2 regions of the Blautia hydrogenotrophica DSM 10507 genome follow, and region 1 is predicted to be linked to the other one. Evidence: a T-box and tRNA genes for the amino acid it is inferred to sense, from the RefSeq annotation. Region 1 holds a T-box; the other holds one or more tRNA genes.
What was found. A T-box is a leader RNA that pairs with one kind of tRNA and senses whether it is charged. The one in region 1 lies ahead of BLHYD_RS13170 (valine--tRNA ligase), so its partner is inferred to be a tRNA-Val.

Region 2: it encodes a tRNA-Val, which carries the amino acid that the T-box ahead of BLHYD_RS13170 (valine--tRNA ligase) is inferred to sense. The anticodon was not compared.

The regions. Positions count from the first base shown of each region.
Region 1 covers NZ_CP136423.1:2,714,779-2,718,265, reverse strand. Annotated here, with positions in the region: gene BLHYD_RS13175 (FtsX-like permease family protein) at 1-1,463, shown strand, start outside; T-box leader at 1,518-1,738, shown strand; gene BLHYD_RS13170 (valine--tRNA ligase) at 1,794-3,487, shown strand, end outside.
Region 2 covers NZ_CP136423.1:1,133,769-1,137,255, forward strand. Annotated here, with positions in the region: gene BLHYD_RS05385 (phosphoribosylformylglycinamidine synthase) at 1-1,314, shown strand, start outside; tRNA gene BLHYD_RS05395 (tRNA-Met) at 2,047-2,120, opposite strand; tRNA gene BLHYD_RS05400 (tRNA-Val) at 2,136-2,208, opposite strand; gene BLHYD_RS05405 (sn-glycerol-1-phosphate dehydrogenase) at 2,624-3,487, shown strand, end outside.

The DNA of each region.
Region 1 (3,487 bases):
CGAAATATCTAAGTTATGCTTTTTTGGCTACAATTGGCGGCTGTGTTTTAGGCGTACTGGTGGGAGAGAAGTTTTTGCCTTATATTATCATCAAGGCATATGGAATCATGTACCATCATATGGCTACGGATTTGCAGATTCACTATGAGCTGACGTTTACCATGATTGCTTCTTTGGCGGCGATGATCTGCACAATGGGAGCCACATTTTCCGCCTGCTATAAGGAATTGGCGGAGACGCCTGCCTCCCTGATGAGACCGCCGGCGCCGAAAGAAGGAAAGAGAGTTCTGTTGGAACGGGTTACATTTTTGTGGAAGCGGCTGAATTTCAGTTGGAAGTCTTCGGTGAGAAATCTGTTCCGATACAAAAAGAGGTTCTTCATGACGGTCTTTGGTATCAGTGGGAGTATGGCCCTGCTTTTGGTAGGATTTGGACTGAGGGATTCCATCACGGATATTGCGAGATTACAGTATGAACAACTGCAGCATTTTGACGCCACGGTGATTATGGATGAGGATGCCAGTGGGAAAGAGCGGCAGGATGTGGACGTGTTCATTGAAGAAAACGGTGAGATTAAGAGGGCTACGAAGGTCTTGTTTAAGCAGGTGACGACCAGGGAGAATCATGCGAACCTCAGCGTGTATTTGTATGTGCCGGAGAACATGGAAGAATTTCAGCAGGATGTGACTTTCCAGGACAGGAAGACGAAGGAGCAGTACACGATGGATGATAACGGGGCGATTGTTTCTGAAAAGACAGCCTCCTTGGTGGGAGTAAAAGAAGGGGATGTGATCGTCTTAGAGGAAGATAACCAGAAATATGAGGTTCCTGTCTCACACATCTGTGAGAACTACCTGAGTCATTATATCTATCTGTCTCCAAAACTTTACCGTGAGACCTTTAAAGAGGAACCGCAGTTTCATGATATCCTGCTTACGTTCCACACGGAAGATGAGTCTGAAGAGGCAAAGATCGGCCAGCAGATTCTGGAATACCCAGGGGCTTTGAGCATTTCCTACAATCGAAATATCCAGGAGCAGTTGAATAATATGCTCAGTGCTCTAGATATGGTTATGATTGTCCTGATTGTCTCGGCGGGCCTTTTGGCCTTTGTGGTGCTGTATAATTTGAATAATATCAATATCACAGAGAGGCAGAGGGAATTGGCGACGATCAAAGTGCTGGGATTTTATGACGGAGAAGTCTCTGCTTATGTTTTTCGCGAGAACATCCTGCTCACAGTGATCGGTGTGGCAGTAGGAGGTATTTTGGGGATTTTCCTGCATCGGTTCGTAATCACTACGGTGGAGGTGGATGCCTGTATGTTCGGCCGAAATATCTCTGCGCTTAGTTTTATTTTCAGTGGTCTGATTACCTGTGGCTTTTCAGCTTTTGTCAATGGAGTCATGCACTTTAAGCTGAAGAAGATCGATATGGTGGAATCTCTGAAAAGTGTGGAGTGACGGCGGCAAGTTTCGGTCTTGACAAATCTAAAAAATGCACTTATGATAGAAAAATAAAAGGTGTTGAGAAAGAGGAGTACATCTGTGGCGCTGTCAGAGAGAAATGTTCGTGGGCTGAGAGACATTTTCAGAGAGTGCAGATGGAAAGTAGCTTTTGAACCGGGGGGCTGAAGGTCGAAGATTGGTAGGTCCTCACGTGTTGTTCGCGTTACAGGACAATAGAGATATGCGCTGTGCGCATAACGAAGGTGGTACCGTGATTATTCGCCCTTCACACGAGAGTGTGGAGGGTGTTTTTATTTCATAGGAGCATATGATAAGGAGGAAGTTATGAGCAAAGAGTTGGCAAAGACCTATGATCCAAAGGGAATAGAGGAAAAGCTCTATCAAAAATGGATGGACCGTGGCTATTTTCATGCGAAAGTAAATCCAGATAAGAAACCATTTACCATAGTGATGCCGCCGCCAAATATTACCGGGCAGCTGCATATGGGCCATGCTTTGGATAATACTTTGCAGGATATCATGATTCGTTTTAAGAGAATGCAAGGTTATGAGACTTTGTGGCAGCCAGGCACAGACCATGCGGCCATCGCCACAGAAGTAAAGGTCATCGAGAAATTGAAGGAGCAGGGGATAGACAAAAACGAAATTGGCCGCGAGGAATTTTTAAAACATGCTTGGGCTTGGAAAGAAGAATATGGTGGAAGAATCAACAATCAGCTAAAGAAGATGGGTGTGTCTGCGGATTGGGACAGAGAACGCTTTACGATGGATGAGGGATGTTCCAAAGCAGTTCAGGAGGTCTTTATCCGCATGTACAACAAGGGATATATCTATAAAGGTTCCCGTATTATCAACTGGTGTCCGGTGTGCAAGACTTCCATCTCAGATGCAGAGGTAGAGCATGAGGACCAGAATGGTTTTTTCTGGCATATTAAATATCCGATTGTGGGAGAAGAAGGCCGTTATGTAGAGATCGCGACTACCCGTCCGGAGACTCTTCTGGGAGATACCGCGGTGGCTGTAAATCCAGAGGACGAGAGATATCAGGATTTGATCGGAAAGATGCTGGAGCTGCCGCTGACAGGGCGCCAGATTCCGGTGATCGCGGATTCTTATGTGGACAAGGAGTTTGGAACAGGATGCGTAAAAATTACACCGGCCCATGACCCCAATGACTTTGAGGTGGGCAGACGCCATAATTTAGAAGAAATCAATGTGATGAATGACGATGCCACCATCAATGAGCTGGGCGGAAAGTATGCAGGAATGGAGCGCTATGAGGCCAGAAAAGCGATTGTGGCCGATCTGGAGGCCGAGGGGCTTTTGGTGAAGGTGGTTCCTCATTCTCACAATGTGGGAACCCATGATCGCTGCGGAACTACGGTGGAACCAATGATTAAGCCTCAGTGGTTTGTGAAAATGGATGAGATGGCCAAAGCAGCCATTGAGGTACTGAATAAAGACTTAAAATTTGTACCTTCCCGTTTTGACAAGATCTACCTGCACTGGTTAGAGAATATCCGTGACTGGTGTATTTCACGTCAGCTCTGGTGGGGACACAGGATTCCGGCTTACTACTGTGATGAGTGTGGACAGGTGGAAGTGGCTCATGAGATGCCGAAAAAGTGCAGCAAGTGCGGATGTACGCATTTTACCCAGGATGAGGATACCCTGGATACCTGGTTTTCCTCCGCGTTGTGGCCGTTTTCTACCTTAGGCTGGCCAGAGAAAACTCCTGAGCTGGAGTATTTCTATCCGACGGATGTCCTGGTAACAGGCTATGATATCATTTTCTTCTGGGTAATCCGTATGGTCTTTTCCGCGTTGGAGCAGACAGGAAAGACGCCATTTCACCACGTGCTGATTCATGGACTGGTGAGAGATTCCCAGGGGCGCAAAATGAGCAAGTCTCTGGGAAATGGCATTGATCCGCTGGAAGTCATAGACAAGTATGGAGCGGATGCGCTGAGACTGACCCTGGTGACGGGCAACGCGCCGGGAAATGATATGCGTTTCTA
Region 2 (3,487 bases), 1.6 Mb from region 1:
CATGTGCCGAGAGCGGAGTATGAGCTACCGGATTATAAGGCTTTGATGGAACAGTATGAGAAACTGCATCAGGATATTCAAGCGGGCCGTGTGGTATCCGCCTATGCGGTAGACCGCCAAGGAATCGCTGCGGCAGTCAGCAAGATGGCCTTTGGAAACCGAAAAGGTGTGAAGATTGAGCACAATGTGGATAAGAGAGATCTGTTTGTGCCAGGCTTTGGGGATATCATCTGTGAGGTGGCTGACGGCAAAGTGGGCGAGCTGGCAATCACTTATACGGTGATCGGAGAGGTTCTGGAAGAGCAGGAATTTACTCACGGTGATGTGAGAATCTCTTTGGACGAGGCATTGGTTTCCTGGAAGGGCACCCTGGAGAAAGTGTTTGCTACTCATTCCGGTGCGCAGCCGCAGCAGGAACGTGAGGCTGTGAAAGCCGCTGCTGACGGAAATGGAGAAGTAAAGGACGGACTGTATCACGCAAAGAAGGTCTATGTGTGCAAAAATAAAGTTGCAAAACCGAGGGTCTTCATACCAGTATTTCCAGGGACGAACTGCGAGTATGACAGCACCAGGGCTTTTGAACGGGCAGGCGCCGAGGTAGATGTAAAAGTGTTTAAGAACCTCACGGCTGAGGACATTCGGGATTCCGTGGAGATTTTTGAGAAAGCCATCGGACAGGCACAGATGATTATGTTCCCGGGCGGATTTTCAGCGGGAGACGAGCCGGATGGTTCCGCGAAATTCTTTGCGACGGCTTTCCAGAACGCAAAGATGAAGGAAGCTGTTATGAGACTGCTCAATGAGAGGGACGGCTTGGCGTTGGGAATCTGCAACGGTTTCCAGGCTCTGATTAAGCTTGGACTTGTACCCTGCGGTGAGATTGTTGGACAGACGGAAAATTCTCCGACTCTGACCTTTAATACTATTGGACGCCACATTTCTAAAATGGTGTACACAAAAGTGGTTTCCAACAAATCGCCATGGCTAGCACAGGCTGAGCTGGGCAAGGTGTACTGTAATCCGGCGTCCCACGGAGAAGGGCGTTTTGTGGCCAGTGATGAGTGGCTTCAAAAACTTTTCGCTAACGGCCAGGTGGCTACTCAGTATGTGACTCCGGAAGGAGAACTGAGAGTGAATGACGAGGAGTGGAATGTCAATGGTTCATACTGTGCGATTGAAGGTATCACAAGCCCGGACGGAAGGGTGCTGGGCAAGATGGCGCACAGCGAGCGCAGGGACCGTGGAGTCGCGATGAATATCTACGGAGAGCAGGACATTCGTATTTTTGAGTCGGGTGTGCAGTATTTTAAATAATAGACATATTAAGAGAAAACTGTCTAAAGTGTCAGAAAACGTTGGTTATTTTGTACGGTTTCGATAGGTTGCTACCAATTTTGAGAATATAGTAGTATATTAAATTTAAACCTAGGTGAACTTAAAAATGTCTTGTCAGTTCTCTCATATCCGCAGTTCTTGCGATGTCTGTTCAGATGGAAACTGTATATAAGGCATAACAGAAAAGAGCTTTCACATGCAAAAAGTGAAAGCTCTTTTTTGTGTGCATCGCGAAGTGTGTTACTGCTCACAAACCGCAAGCGAGTGAACAGTAACTGGACGGAAGAATTAGAGGGTGATTTTCAGACAATTTCCTTTCTTTTTTATTCTTTAGAAGGCATAATATCATTGTTATAATTATCTGTTTTAAAACTTGATATGTAGAAATGATTATGGCATTACTTCAGGAAAAATCATATACGATTGACGATATTTACGCATTGTCAGATGGAACGAGAGCTGAATTGATTGACGGGGATTTAAAGATTAAAATCGAATAGCTGTTGCGCGTTATCAAAGGAGTGAAAGAGTCCTGGCAAGGGCTCTTTTGCTTTGCAAAAAATGAAAGTAATTTCGAGGGTTTTACAGCTGAGGTGGTGACATAGGTGCGGAGCCCATAGGTAATCACTAGAGTGATTACATTTCGTTTTCGTGAAAAAATAAAAATCCTGAAACCCCAGTAAAATCAAGGATTTCAGGACCTAAACGAAGTAGCGAGAGGGGGAGTCGAACCCTCGACACTACGGGTATGAACCGTATGCTCTAGCCAACTGAGCTATCTCGCCATATTCTTAAGTATATGGGACCTATAGGGCTCGAACCTATGACCCTCTGCTTGTAAGGCAGATGCTCTCCCAGCTGAGCTAAGATCCCATATTTCTGTCTCAGGTACTACATTTTTTGTTTGTTTCCCGTCGACTGCTCTGCTATTATATACTGAAAAGGAAGACTTTGTCAACACCTTTTTTATATTTTTTTTGAAAAAGTAACAGTTCAGTCAGCACCATTCGTAAAACCGCACTGCATGCTACTCGTGGTTGCCGCCACCGTTTTACTTATGGAAAGGTGCTCAACTCAAACAGATACTCGTTCGTAAAAACATACAAGTATGTTTTATGCTTCTCGTACACTGTATGGCTGAATTGTTACGAAAAATTGCAAAAGTTTGTATCTGCACTCATGAAACGCTGCCAGCCCGTTTTTCTTGATTTTTCAATGGATTCATGTATAATAAATACTGAGACATTTTTTCTATTTAGATCATTGAGTATCAGGAGGAGATAAGTATATGCGAGTCGATACGGACGATTTTGCCCGACCGTGTAGCTGCGGTAGAGAACATCACATAGAAGTAAAGGAAATCATTATAGAGGCGGGAGCAGTTGAAAAGCTGGAAGTTATGTTGGATGATGGTATGCTGCGAGAGTACATTTCACCGGTAATCATCTGTGATACCAACACGTTTGCAGCCACTGAAGAGATTATGGAAAACATCTATGACCGCTGTGAGGTGATTATTCTGGATGCGGAGGGACTGCAGGCAGATCAGAGAGCCGTGGAGGTAGCCTTCCAGAATATGGATGATGAGATGGATTTGATTCTGGCGGTTGGAACTGGAACTATCCATGACATCAGCAGATATATTGCTCATGAATATGGAATTCCTTTTATTTCAGTACCCACTGCAGCAAGTATGGACGGATTCGTCAGCTCCGTGGCGACGATGACTTGGAATGGATTAAAAAAGACAATTCCGTCTGTGGCACCGCTGTGTGTCATAGCGGACACAGATATATTTTCAAAGGCCCCAAAAAGGTTAAATGCGTCTGGAGCGGCGAATATTCTGGGAAAGTACATCAGTTTGGCCGATTGGAGAATCGCAAATCTGGTGGCGGGTGAATATTTGTGTGAGAGAGCGTATGAGATGGAAGAGCAGGCGCTTCGTCTTGTGAAGTCCTGTATTAGGGGGATTCCCAGTGAGGATGAAGACGACTGCGAGAATTTGATGAAAGCGTTGATTATTTCAGGGCTGGCAATGCAGATTGTCGGCAGTTCAAGACCAGCGTCTGGTGCGGAACATCATATGTCCCATCTTTGGAAGATGGAAGTGATCAATGGTCATTTGGATGCGTATCATGGAGAGAAAGTTGGT